Regions from separate parts of the Arthrobacter sp. 05T444 genome, predicted to be linked through region 2. Evidence: riboswitches for the same ligand, from Rfam matches in the RefSeq annotation. Region 2 holds a riboswitch; each other region holds the start of a gene.
The links. A riboswitch is a leader RNA that binds a small molecule or an ion and turns the genes downstream of it on or off. The one in region 2 is predicted to bind thiamine pyrophosphate.
Positions count from the first base shown of each region.

Region 1: linked by a shared signal. The riboswitch ahead of thiC (phosphomethylpyrimidine synthase ThiC) and the one ahead of thiD (bifunctional hydroxymethylpyrimidine kinase/phosphomethylpyrimidine kinase) in region 2 are both predicted to bind thiamine pyrophosphate.
Region 3: linked by a shared signal. The riboswitch ahead of AC1DD3_RS14210 (ECF transporter S component) and the one ahead of thiD (bifunctional hydroxymethylpyrimidine kinase/phosphomethylpyrimidine kinase) in region 2 are both predicted to bind thiamine pyrophosphate.

Region 1 is NZ_JBFTKK010000001.1:459,908-463,731, forward strand. It holds gene thiC (phosphomethylpyrimidine synthase ThiC) at 1-1,366, opposite strand, end outside; TPP riboswitch at 1,361-1,468, opposite strand; gene AC1DD3_RS02085 (amidohydrolase family protein) at 1,558-2,652, shown strand; gene AC1DD3_RS02090 (VOC family protein) at 2,721-3,596, shown strand; gene AC1DD3_RS02095 (hypothetical protein) at 3,729-3,824, shown strand, end outside.
Region 2 is NZ_JBFTKK010000006.1:235,807-239,630, forward strand. It holds gene thiD (bifunctional hydroxymethylpyrimidine kinase/phosphomethylpyrimidine kinase) at 1-1,282, opposite strand, end outside; TPP riboswitch at 1,265-1,362, opposite strand; gene AC1DD3_RS08545 (Rne/Rng family ribonuclease) at 1,440-3,824, opposite strand, start outside.
Region 3 is NZ_JBFTKK010000014.1:51,111-54,934, reverse strand. It holds gene AC1DD3_RS14215 (ABC transporter ATP-binding protein) at 1-404, opposite strand, end outside; gene AC1DD3_RS14210 (ECF transporter S component) at 404-1,024, opposite strand; TPP riboswitch at 1,096-1,239, opposite strand; gene AC1DD3_RS14205 (heme-degrading domain-containing protein) at 1,408-1,953, shown strand; gene AC1DD3_RS14200 (DUF4235 domain-containing protein) at 1,989-2,252, shown strand; gene AC1DD3_RS14195 (RidA family protein) at 2,353-2,733, opposite strand; gene AC1DD3_RS14190 (amino acid ABC transporter ATP-binding protein) at 2,790-3,554, opposite strand; gene AC1DD3_RS14185 (amino acid ABC transporter permease) at 3,554-3,824, opposite strand, start outside.

The DNA of each region.
Region 1 (3,824 bases), on a different contig from region 2:
AGCAGAGCATGGCCGTACCGTAGCGGGCGATCTCCGTGGCACCGATGGCGGAGGTGATGTGGTCGTAGCCGGGCGCCACGTCCGTGACCAGCGGGCCGAGGGTATAGAACGGAGCGCCCTTGCACAGCTCCTGCTGGCGCTCGACGTTCTCGCGCACCAGGTGGAACGGGACGTGGCCTGGGCCTTCAACCATCACCTGGACGTCGTATTCCCAGGCACGCTGGGTCAGCTCCGCCAGGGTGTCCAGTTCGGCGAACTGTGCGGCGTCGTTGGCATCGGCGGTTGCGCCCGGCCGGAGGCCGTCGCCGAGCGAAAAGGAGACGTCGTATTTGGCGAAGATCTCGCACAGCTCGTCAAAGTGCGTGTAAAGGAAGTTCTCCTGGTGGTGTGCGAGGCACCAGCCGGCCATGATGGACCCGCCGCGGGACACGATGCCCGTGACGCGGTTGGCGGTCAGCGGGACGTAGCGCAGCAGCACTCCGGCGTGGATGGTCATGTAGTCCACACCCTGCTCGCACTGCTCAATCACGGTGTCCCGGAAGATCTCCCACGTCAGGGCATTGGCCTCACCGTTGACCTTCTCCAGCGCCTGGTAGATCGGAACGGTGCCGATAGGGACGGGGGAGTTGCGGATCAGCCATTCGCGGGTGGTGTGGATGTCATCGCCGGTGGACAGGTCCATCACGGTATCCGCGCCCCACTGGGTGGCCCACTGCAGCTTGTCCACTTCCTCTGCAATCGAACTGGTTACCGCCGAGTTGCCGATGTTGGCGTTGATCTTTACCAGGAACGCCTTGCCGATGATCATGGGTTCGGACTCGGGGTGGTTTATGTTGTTGGGGATGATGGCACGGCCTGCAGCCACCTCGCTGCGCACCAGTTCAACGTCGCAGTTCTCGCGGAGTGCCACGAAGCGCATTTCCGGGGTGAGGACGCCCTGCCGGGCATAGTGCATCTGGGTCACCGTCTTGCCCCCGACGGCGCGGCGGGGCACCGGCTGCGCTCCCTTCCACTCCGCGGAAGCTGCGCCGCGACGTACAGCCGACCTGCCGTCGTCGAGCAGGTTCCGCTGCCGGCCGCCGTACGGCTCCGTGTCCCCGCGTGCTTCGATCCATTCCGAGCGGAACGGGGCGAGGCCCACTACCGGGTCGCTGCCCGGACCCGCAGTCCGGTAGACCCGCAGCGGCTCGTTCTGCTCCCCGTTGGGAGACGGCTCCAGGGCGATTTCCGTGACCGGGACGCGCAGGCCTTCCCCCTCGATGTAAGCCAGTGAGTGCGACTTCAGCGACTGGGTGGTCTGCTGGCCAGCTTCGTTATGGGCCGCCTCGTTTTGGGCAGGGCTCAGCCGTGTTTTCTGGGTGTTCATTTACTGCTCACTTCCTTCGCCGGCATTACCCGGACAGGTTCAACGGTCGCAGGCTGCGCTAGCCCGATCTCAGCCCCTGCAGGGGCACCCGTGTGGTCGTAGACGAAGCTACCACAGGGCGGCAGGCGGGTGCCGCATCCGTGCCGGGTGTGACACACGCCGGGCCGGGCCGTACGGATTACGCTTGAGCCATGGCGCCCATCATCGAATTCAGCGGGACCGCGCTTACCGGCCCGGACCAGGAGCGGGCAGGCCTTTGGGCCGTGGACGGCCGGCTGACCTTCCGCCGCCCGGCAGTCGTCCCGGACGCAGTACTTGACGGCTGGGTGCTGCCCGGCTTCGTGGATGCCCACTGCCACATCGGGCTGGGGCCCGGAGGCGCCGTGGACGACGACACCGCCTATGCCCAGGCGATGACTGACCGCGACGCCGGCACGCTGCTCGTCCGGGACGCAGGCGCGGCCAGCGATACCCGCTGGCTCCAGCGCAGCCCGGAAGCGCCGAGGATCATCCGGGCCGGGCGGCACATCGCCCGGACAGGCCGCTATCTGAGGAATTTCGCCGTCGAAGTGGAGCCGGAGGGCCTTGTCGAGGCGGTCCGCAAGCAGGCGCGTTCCGGCGATGGCTGGGTCAAGCTGGTGGGGGACTGGATCGACCGCGACGCCGGCGACCTCGCGCCGTCGTTTCCCGCCTCGGCGGTACGGGACGCCGTCAGCGCCGCCCACGATGAGGGCGCCAGGGTCACTGCACACTGCTTCGCCGAAGACACGCTCGACGACGTGCTGGACGCCGGAATCGACTGCATCGAACATGCCACGGGACTTCTGCCGCGGCACATTCCCAGGCTGGTCGAGCAGCACGTGTCGATCGTTCCCACACTGATCAACATCGCGACGTTCCCGGATATCGCTGCCCAGGCCGAACCCAAGTTTCCGCGCTACGCGGCCCACATGCGGGCCCTGTGGGAAGGCCGGAATGAACGGATCTTGGAAGCGCACGAAGCCGGGGTGCAGGTTTTCGCTGGAACGGACGCGGGCAGCGTGATCCGGCACGGCCGGATAGCTGACGAGATCCTGGCCCTCCACGCCGCAGGCCTTCCGGCGGCTGCTGCCCTGGACGCCGCCTGTTGGGGTGCCCGCCGGTGGCTGGGAGCGGAGGGCCTGGCCGAAGGGGCAAGTGCCGACGTGGTGTTGTGCACTGAGGACCCCCGCGAGGTGCCCGGAACCATCAGGGATCTCAGGGGCATAGTTCTGCGGGGACGCGTTGTCCGTTTAGGAATAAATTGAAGCTTCAAGTAATTTAGATATGTAGAGACCATCGAAATCCGGTGGCCAGGGAGTCCGGGAGTACTCAAATGACACCAGCAGCCAGCAGCCAGGATCTTCTTCCTGCCGATCTCACCATGGGCACTGTGATGCTCAAAGTGGGGGACATGAACCTCATGACCGACTACTACCAGCGGGCGCTCGGCCTCGACGTCGTGGCGGAGCAGGACGGCGGCCTTTACCTTGGCAGGCTTAAGACGCCGCTGGTTCATCTCGCTCCCGCCCCGGGCCTGAATATTCCGGGCCGGGGAGAAGCCGGCCTCTTCCACACGGCACTCCTGTTCGACAATCAGGAGGCACTGGCAGCCACCGTGGCCACCGCGGCGCAGTACGAGCCGCAGTCCTTCACGGGAAGCGCCGACCACCTGGTCAGCGAGGCTTTCTACTTCAGTGATCCGGAAGGCAACGGCATCGAACTCTACTGGGACCGCCCCCGCGATGCTTGGTCTTGGGACGGCAAGAATGTAGTCATGGACAGCCTTGCGCTGCCGCCGCAGAAGTACCTGCAGGACCACCTGACCCAGGGTGCGGTGGAGGGCCAGCGCGGCACGGAGGCAGGGGTGGGTCACGTCCACCTGCAGGTTGGCGACGTCCAGTCGGCCCACGACTTCTACGTTGGCACCCTCGGATTCGAGAAGACGGCAGGCTGGCACGGCCAGGCCCTGTTCGTCTCCGCCGGAGGCTACCACCACCACATGGCCATGAACGTCTGGAACAGCCGCGGCGCAGGTCCCCGGCGGGACACCCTGGGCCTGGGCGAAGTCCTCATCGAAGTCCCGGCCGGCGACGACGTCGGAGCGCTCGCCGACCGCCTAAAGGTCGCCGGAGTCGCTGCCCACCACACCGGGGCGGAGCTTCGGTTCCAGGACCCGTGGCGCAACCGCATTCGTGTCGCCGTGCGCTGAGCGCGCAGTACGCCGAAACCATCGTCGGCTGAATCCACGCGGCGGGTGTGGGTTAGGCTGATTTCGACCATCCCCGGGCGGCCGCCGCTGCCGCCTGGGGACCCCGCCGTCGACGGAACGAGGACGATGTCCATGGGCTTCACCGAAATGTTTGTTGCCACCCACAGTGAAGCCCTCAAGCGCGCCGCTGCACTTGGCGCCGGCGCCTCCGCGTCCGCCGGGGGCGTC
Region 2 (3,824 bases):
CCGCCGCCACCAGCACGGCATAGCTTCCGGATGCAGAAGCAGCCAGCAGGTGGTCCACATATGCCTTGGTGACCGGCCCCAGCTCCGCCCGCACCGTCCGGGTGCTGAGCCAGCTGCGGTGCAGCTCCGACTCGACTTCGAGGCACTGCTGCGCGGAACGCGCCCAAAAGAGCTGCTCGGCCTCGGTGGGGGCAAGGGCGCTGGCCCGCGCCAGGACGCGTGAATACCCGTTGAGGTAGATGGCATCCTGGGCAAGGTAGTACGCAAACTCGTTTTCCGGCAGGGTGCCTTCCACCAGGCCGCGGATGAAGCCCAGGCCGTAGATCGATTCCAGGTCGGGTGCGGCTTCGGCGTGGAGCATCCCGGCATAGCTGCCTTCGCCCGCCACCGTCAGGTGGTGGAAGTGGTGGACAGGTCCGTTGCCGTGCCCCACGTCGAGCCTCCCGGACGTGCGGAGGGCCCCTTCCAGCCACGGCTTGACGGTACGCAGGGACAGCTCCCAGTCCCCTAAGCGCGCCTGCACCGTAGCCATGGCTGAGGACAGCGAGCACCCTGTGCCGTGGCTGTTGCGCGTCGGAACCCGCTCGCCGTCCACCACCACGACGTCAGCCGACAACACACCACCGGTATTCACGAGGGCGTCCGGGCAATCAGCACCGTCCAAATGCCCTCCCTTGACCAGGACTGTGGCCCCGGTTTCGGCCGACAACCGTTTTCCCTGCTCGAGCGCGTCGGACCAGGTGGCGGCTTCCGGCTCCCCGAGCAGCATGCCCAACTCGGCAAGGTTGGGCGTAATCAGGTCGGCCAGCGGCAGGAGTTCCCGAAGTGCAGACTCCGCGGACTCCTGCAGCAGCCGGTCCCCACTCGTTGCAACCATGACCGGATCAAGAACCACGACGCCGGGACGGACCTTCTCCAGCCAGTTGCGGACCGCGGTGATCACCTTTTCGTCGCCCAGCATGCCGATCTTCACGGCGTCCACAGTGATGTCGTCGCTGACAGCTGACAGCTGCGCGGTCAGGAAATCCGCCGGCGGCACGTGGACGGCACTGACGCCGCGGGTGTTCTGGGCGGTCAGCGCCGTGATGGCGGCCATTCCATAGCCCCCGTTGGCCGCGATGCTCTTCAGGTCCGCCTGGACTCCGGCGCCTCCTGAAGGGTCCGAGCCGGCGATCGCCAAGACCCGGGGAATGTCCCGGCCGGTGCGCGGGGAGAATTTGAAGGCGGCAACGGAGGAATCAACCGCGGGAGGCAGGACAGATGCTGAGGACAAAGGAGACATCCCTTCGCCGGTGCTAACCGGTCAGGTTCAACGGGTTTGGATCTCAGCCGGCACTTTGCTCGGCACCCCGTGTCAGTCCCCCAGCCTAGCGGCTTACTCCCAAAACCCAACGGGCCGGTGCTGCGATTGCAGCACCGGCCCGTTGGAAGGGGTCGACTCAGAGCTCAGACGCGGGTACGCCTACGCCAAGAATGATCGGCTCGCTGGCCGGCTTGGCGGCAGCCACCTTGTCCGCTTCCGGAGCCTTGGCCTCATGCGAGTGTCCGGCCACTGCTGCCGGCGCCGTCTCATGGTGTTCCACGGACGTCTCGTTGGCTGCGCCCTGCGCACGGCTTGCGCTGCGGTTCCGGCGCGGACGTCGGGCCCGGGTCTGCACGGCCGAGTGATCCGCGAACCGGTCGGCGTCGTTCTCCGCAACCGCCGGAGCGGGACTCGCCCCGGTTCGCGCCGGGGCAGCTACCGCAGTGGCAGGGCCGGCTGCAGCCGGATCAATAACAGCAGGTACCGGGGCCGCCGTCGGCTCCTCCGCAGCGGGAGCAGCAGGCTCGCCAAGGTGCGCGAAGGCTTCCTCAAGCCGGTCCAGGGTCAGGGCAGGCGTTTCGGATGCCGGCTCGTCGGCGTGCTCGACGAAGGGAAGCACCACCTTCTCGCCTCCGAACGTCAGCACGGCGCCGGGACGGCCGGAAATGCTTTCCGTCTCCGGGCTGCGGTGCACTGCCGGGCTCTCCGGAGCGGAGGCCGCCGGCACCGGAGCAGGCCGCGCCGCATCGCCGGAGACACCGTGGTGGGCGGCATCCTCGTGCAGGTGGGCTGCGTGTGCCGCTGCCGCTATGTTGGCGAGGGCCGCCCGGGTGGCTTCGGCCTTGGCATGGCGCTCGGCCTCGGTTGGCTCGTGATGGACTGCGGCGGGAGCAGTAGGCGCGGACTCGGCCGGAACCTGGCCGCCCTTGCCGCGGCGGCGGCTCTTTCGCTCCGGGCGCACGGCGGGCTGGTGCTCCGCCCGAGGGATGTGGTGCTCGGCGGCAACGACATTGGCCCGGCGGTGCTCGACCGGCTCGTCGTGGGTGACGATGCCGCGGCCGGCGCACGCCTCGCACTGCTCGCCGAAGACTTCCAGCAGCCCGGTGCCCATCCGTTTGCGCGTCATCTGCACGAGTCCCAGCGAGGTCACCTCCGCGACCTGGTGCTTGGTCCGGTCGCGGCCGAGGCACTCAACCATGCGGCGCAGTACGAGGTCGCGGTTGGATTCGAGCACCATGTCGATGAAGTCGATCACGATGATGCCGCCGATGTCGCGGAGTCGGAGCTGCCGGACGACTTCCTCGGCCGCCTCCAGGTTGTTCTTGGTGACCGTCTCTTCCAGGTTGCCGCCGCTGCCGGTGAACTTGCCGGTGTTGACGTCAACCACGGTCATTGCTTCGGTGCGGTCAATCACGAGGGAACCGCCGGACGGCAGGAACACCTTGCGGTCCAGCGCCTTGTGGATCTGCTCGTCGATCCGCCACGCCGCGAAGATGTCGGTGTCCTTGGTCCACTTCTCCAGCCGGCCCACCAGGTCGGGTGCCACATAGGTGACGTAGGCCTCGATGGTGTCCCACGCTTCCTCGCCGGAAACGATCAGCTTCGAGAAGTCCTCGTTGAAGACGTCGCGGACCACCTTGATCGTCAGGTCCGGTTCGCCGTAGAGCAGTTCCGGGGCGAGGACCTTCGTGGAGCTGGACTGGCTCTCGATGCCCTCCCACTGCGCCCGGAGGCGGTTGATGTCGTGGGTGAGCTCTTCCTCGGACGCACCTTCGGCCGCGGTGCGGACGATCACGCCGGCATTTTCCGGCAGGCGGTCCTTGAGGATGCGCTTGAGGCGGTTGCGTTCGACGTCGGGCAGCTTGCGGGAGATGCCCGTCATGGAGCCGCCGGGCACGTACACAAGGTAGCGTCCGGGCAGGGAGATCTGACTGGTGAGGCGTGCGCCCTTGTGGCCCACGGGATCCTTGGTGACCTGGACCAGGACGGCATCCCCGGACTTCAGGGCGTTCTCGATCCGGCGCTGCTTGCCTTCGAGGTTGACGGCCTCCCAGTTCACTTCACCGGCGTAGAGCACGGCGTTGCGGCCGCGTCCAATGTCGACGAAGGCGGCTTCCATGGACGGCAGCACGTTCTGGACCTTGCCCAGGTAGACGTTGCCGATGAGGGAGTCCTGCTGCGTCTTGGACACGAAGTGCTCGGCCAGCACGCCGTCTTCGAGGACGCCGATCTGGATTCTGTCGTCGCGCTGGCGCACGATCATCTGGCGGTCCACGGATTCGCGGCGGGCAAGGAATTCGGCCTCGGTGATGACGGTGCGGCGGCGGCCGGTGTCGCGGGATTCGCGGCGGCGCTGCTTCTTCGCTTCCAGCCTGGTGGAGCCCTTGACGCTGGTTACGCGGTTGTTGACGGCGGGTTCACTGGGGACACGTGGAGCGCGGACACGGGTCACAGTGTTGGGGGGATCGTCATCTCCCCCGCCGGTGAGCTCAAGGTCCTGGTCACCGCGGCGGCGGCGGCG
Region 3 (3,824 bases), on a different contig from region 2:
ACGGAGAGGTTTTCGGCACCGAACGCTACGTCGTCGCCGAGGCGGGAGAGGACCACCTGCGTTTCGGGGTCCTGCTGCATGAGGCCGGCGCGGCCGCGCCGCGCGCGCGGCGGTTCGCCGGCAATCAGCAGGCTGCCGGTCTCGTCCGCGTCGTCGCTGTCGGCAAGGCCGCCGTCGCCGGCTGCGCTGTTTCCCGAGGTGCCGTCACCCAGAACCCCGGCGAGGGCGTGAAGCAGCGTGGACTTGCCGGCGCCGGAAGGTCCCAGCAACAGGACCCGCTCCCCCGGCCGGATGTCCAGGTCCAGCGCGTTGACGGCGGGCCTGGACCGTCCCGCGTGGCGCCAGCCCCAGCCGCGGGCGGTGACCGCGGCTGGGCGGACGCCGCCGTCGTAATGTGCGGGCATCAGGAGAAGACGGGCTCCGTGGCTGCCTTGCGGGACGCGAACGAGCTCAGCACGCCCGTCCTGGCCAGGCCGCGGGTAGCGATCCAGGACAGCACGCCGGCGATGACCGCGCCGGAAATGGCGCAGAACACGATATACGCGAGCTTGTCCCCAGCGGCGTACGCAATGTTCCAGCCCCACGGAGCGAAGGAGTCATTCAGGCCGCAGAACAGGCCCGCACCCGCGCCGGCCAGCAGCGAAGCGGGGAGGTTGAATTTCTTGTACATGAAGGCGGCGAACACGAGCTCCGCACCCAGGCCCTGCAGGATGCCCGAGATCAGCACCGTGGTGCCGTACTGGGAGCCCATGATCAGCTCGCCCGTGGCGGCGACGGCTTCGCAGAACAGTGCCGCACCCGGCTTGCGGACGATGAGCATGCCGAGCACCGCCGGAATCATCCAGCCGCCGGCGTAGAGGCCGGAGAGGGGCGGGTACACGGCGTTGACGGGGGCGGAGATTAGGTTGGCGCCCTGGGACCAGGCCCAGAAGATCACGCCGCCGGCGACCGCGATCAGTGCCGCCACCACGATGTCAGCCACGCGCCAGTTGTAGCCGGTCTTCTTGATTGTTGCAGTTGTCATGATGGTCCTCCTGAGGAACAGGAGGGGAAAGCGCTCCCCGGCTGCTGGCGGTTGGTTTGCCTGCTGCCGGACACTTTGAGAACTCGACTCCCTTGCGCCGGTACTAGCCGGATCAGGTTCGAGGGTCTGCGGCGGTCCGCACTCTCAGCGCCCATCCTCGGTTTCGCTGGCAGTTGCCAGTGATGCCCGACGGCGGCGCTCCCCTGTCGTAATAAATCTGCCCTTGTGGGCTGATCCAGTTTACACCGGGACGGCCGCGGAAGACCGGCGCCGCGGTCACAATCCGGGAGGTATCCGGGAAGTGCGCGGAGGCGCCAGAGGGCGGCGAACAGAGGCTGCCTGGGACGGGGCGGCGCGAGGACAGCGCGGAGTACATTGGGGCCATGACGCAACAGGATCACGGCAGCCAAGCCGCTTTTGACCCCGACTCCGCCGCCGAGCAGCCGGCGGGCGCTCTGGCAGCCCTGATCGCCAGCATCGAAGCGGAAATCACCGAGCTGCAGTTTCCCCGGTTCGGCAGGGACGACGCCCTCAACCTCGGCCTCCTGCTGGTTGAGCTCGGCAAGATCGGCAACCTGCCCATCGCCGTCGACATCACCAAGGGCGAACACGTGCTGTTCCATGTGGCACTGGAGGGTGCCACCCCGGACAACGAGCACTGGGTCAAGGCCAAGCAGCGGACCGCAGCACGCTACGAGGAACCGTCCCTGCTCGTGGGACTGCGCGGCCGACTCGGCGGGGGCCGCATCGAGGACAACGCCTGGTTTGACCAGTCCAGGTATGCCGCCCACGGCGGCTCATTCCCCATTTACGTGGAAGGCGTGGGTGCGGTAGCCACGGTGACGGTCTCAGGGTTGCCGCAGAAGGCCGACCACGATCTGGTGGTGCGGGCACTTCGGGAAATCCATGCGTCCATGCGGCTAGGCTAGGGGCAGTCTGTATTCACGTCGCAAGGAGTTTCGGAATGAGTTTTTTCATCAAGCTGCTTGGCACCGGCATTAGCCTGCTCGCCGGATTCGCCGGCACCAAGGCCGTGGACACCATCTGGGAAAAGACCACCGGCCGCAAGCCGCCCAAGGGCGGGAAGGACGACGTCCCCACGACGCTCCGCTCGGCCCTCACCTTTGCCCTCATTTCAGCTTCGGTGAGCGCCATCATCCAGGTGCTGGCCAACCGGGGCACACAGCGGGCGATCACCCGCTTCGCCAAAACCCAGGACATCGTCTAGCCACTTCCTGGTGAGCCGACCACGGGCCCGACTAATGCTGGACACTGCATCAGACGGGGCCGTGGTCCGCGGTCATTCCCCAGCGGAGGTCCTGGGCTGGCTACGGTATGGCGGCTACGACGTCGATTTCGACCAGGAAGTCTCCCAGGAATGAACCGACGGTGGTTCGAGCCGGGTAGGGGGCTTCGACGAACCCTTCGTACGTGGCATTGAACCCTGAAAAATCCCGGCCGGGATGGTGCAGGTGCACCGTTGCTTTGACGACGTGGGAGAAGTCCAGTCCGTGCCCGGCCAGGACTGCAGCCAGGTTCTTCATGGCCTGGACGGTCTGCTCCTCGATGGTGGTGCCGACGGTGTCACCGGTGACGGGGTCGTGGGGTGTCTGGCCCGCGGTGAAGAGGAAGCCGTTGGCGGCGATCGCCTGGGAGTAGGGTCCGGCCGGGCTGGGCGCGAGGTCTGTGGTTACCTGCTGTCGAGGCATGGGGAGGATTCCTTTCGTGTGACCGGCGCGGTGGCCGGCCGGAGTTGTTGATGTTCTTAGAGGACCTTTGAAAGAAAGGCCTGGGTGCGTTCGTGCCGCGGTGAACCAAGGACCTCCGCGGGGGGTCCGCTTTCGACGACCACCCCCTGATCCATGAAAACGACCTGGTCGCTGACCTGACGGGCAAAGCCAAGTTCGTGCGTGACGACGACCATGGTCATCCCGGCCTCGGCGAGGGATTTCATGACGTCGAGCACTTCGCCGACGAGCTCCGGGTCGAGTGCGGACGTGGGTTCATCGAAGAGCATGAGCTTGGGTTTCATGGCCAGTGCCCGCGCGATTGCGATCCGCTGTTGCTGCCCGCCGGAGAGCTCCTGGGGGTAGGAGTGTCCCCGGTCGCCGAGCCCGACGCGGTCCAGCAGCGTCTGCGCTTCGGCGGTGACTTCGTTCCGCGGACGCCCGAGCACATGGACGGGCGCTTCCACGATGTTCTCCAGCACCGTCATGTGCGGGAAGAGGTTGAAGCGTTGGAAAACCATGCCCGCGTTCAGCCGTGAGCGTGCGGTCTGGCGCTCTTTCATTTCGTAAAGTCGTCCGTGGCGCTCGGTGTAGCCCACCAGGTGTTCGTCTACGTAAAGGCGACCGGCGTCGACCTTTTCCAGGTGGTTGATGCACCGGAGGAAAGTGGTCTTCCCGGAACCGGACGGTCCGATCAGGCAGGTCACCGAACCGCGTTCGACTCTCAGATCAATGCCTTTGAGGATTTCCGTTGAGCCGAAGCTCTTGCGGACACCCTGGGCTTCCACCATGGCGGCGTTCATCATGCTGTCCTTGTCTTTGGCTGGGCCTTTTGCTGGCGGGTCCGTCGCGGCGCGACGTCGAAGCCGCGGCCATACCGTCGTTCGAGTTTGGTTTGGAAGAAGCTCAGGATGGTTGTCATCAGCAGGTACCAGAGGCTGGCGACGATGAGCAGCGGGATCGTCTGGTAGTTGTTGGCGTAGATGATCTGGGCCGAGTAGAGCAGGTCCGAGATCGCCAGGACGCTGACAAGGGCCGTGCCTTTGAGCATGGAAATGACCTGGTTGCCGGTC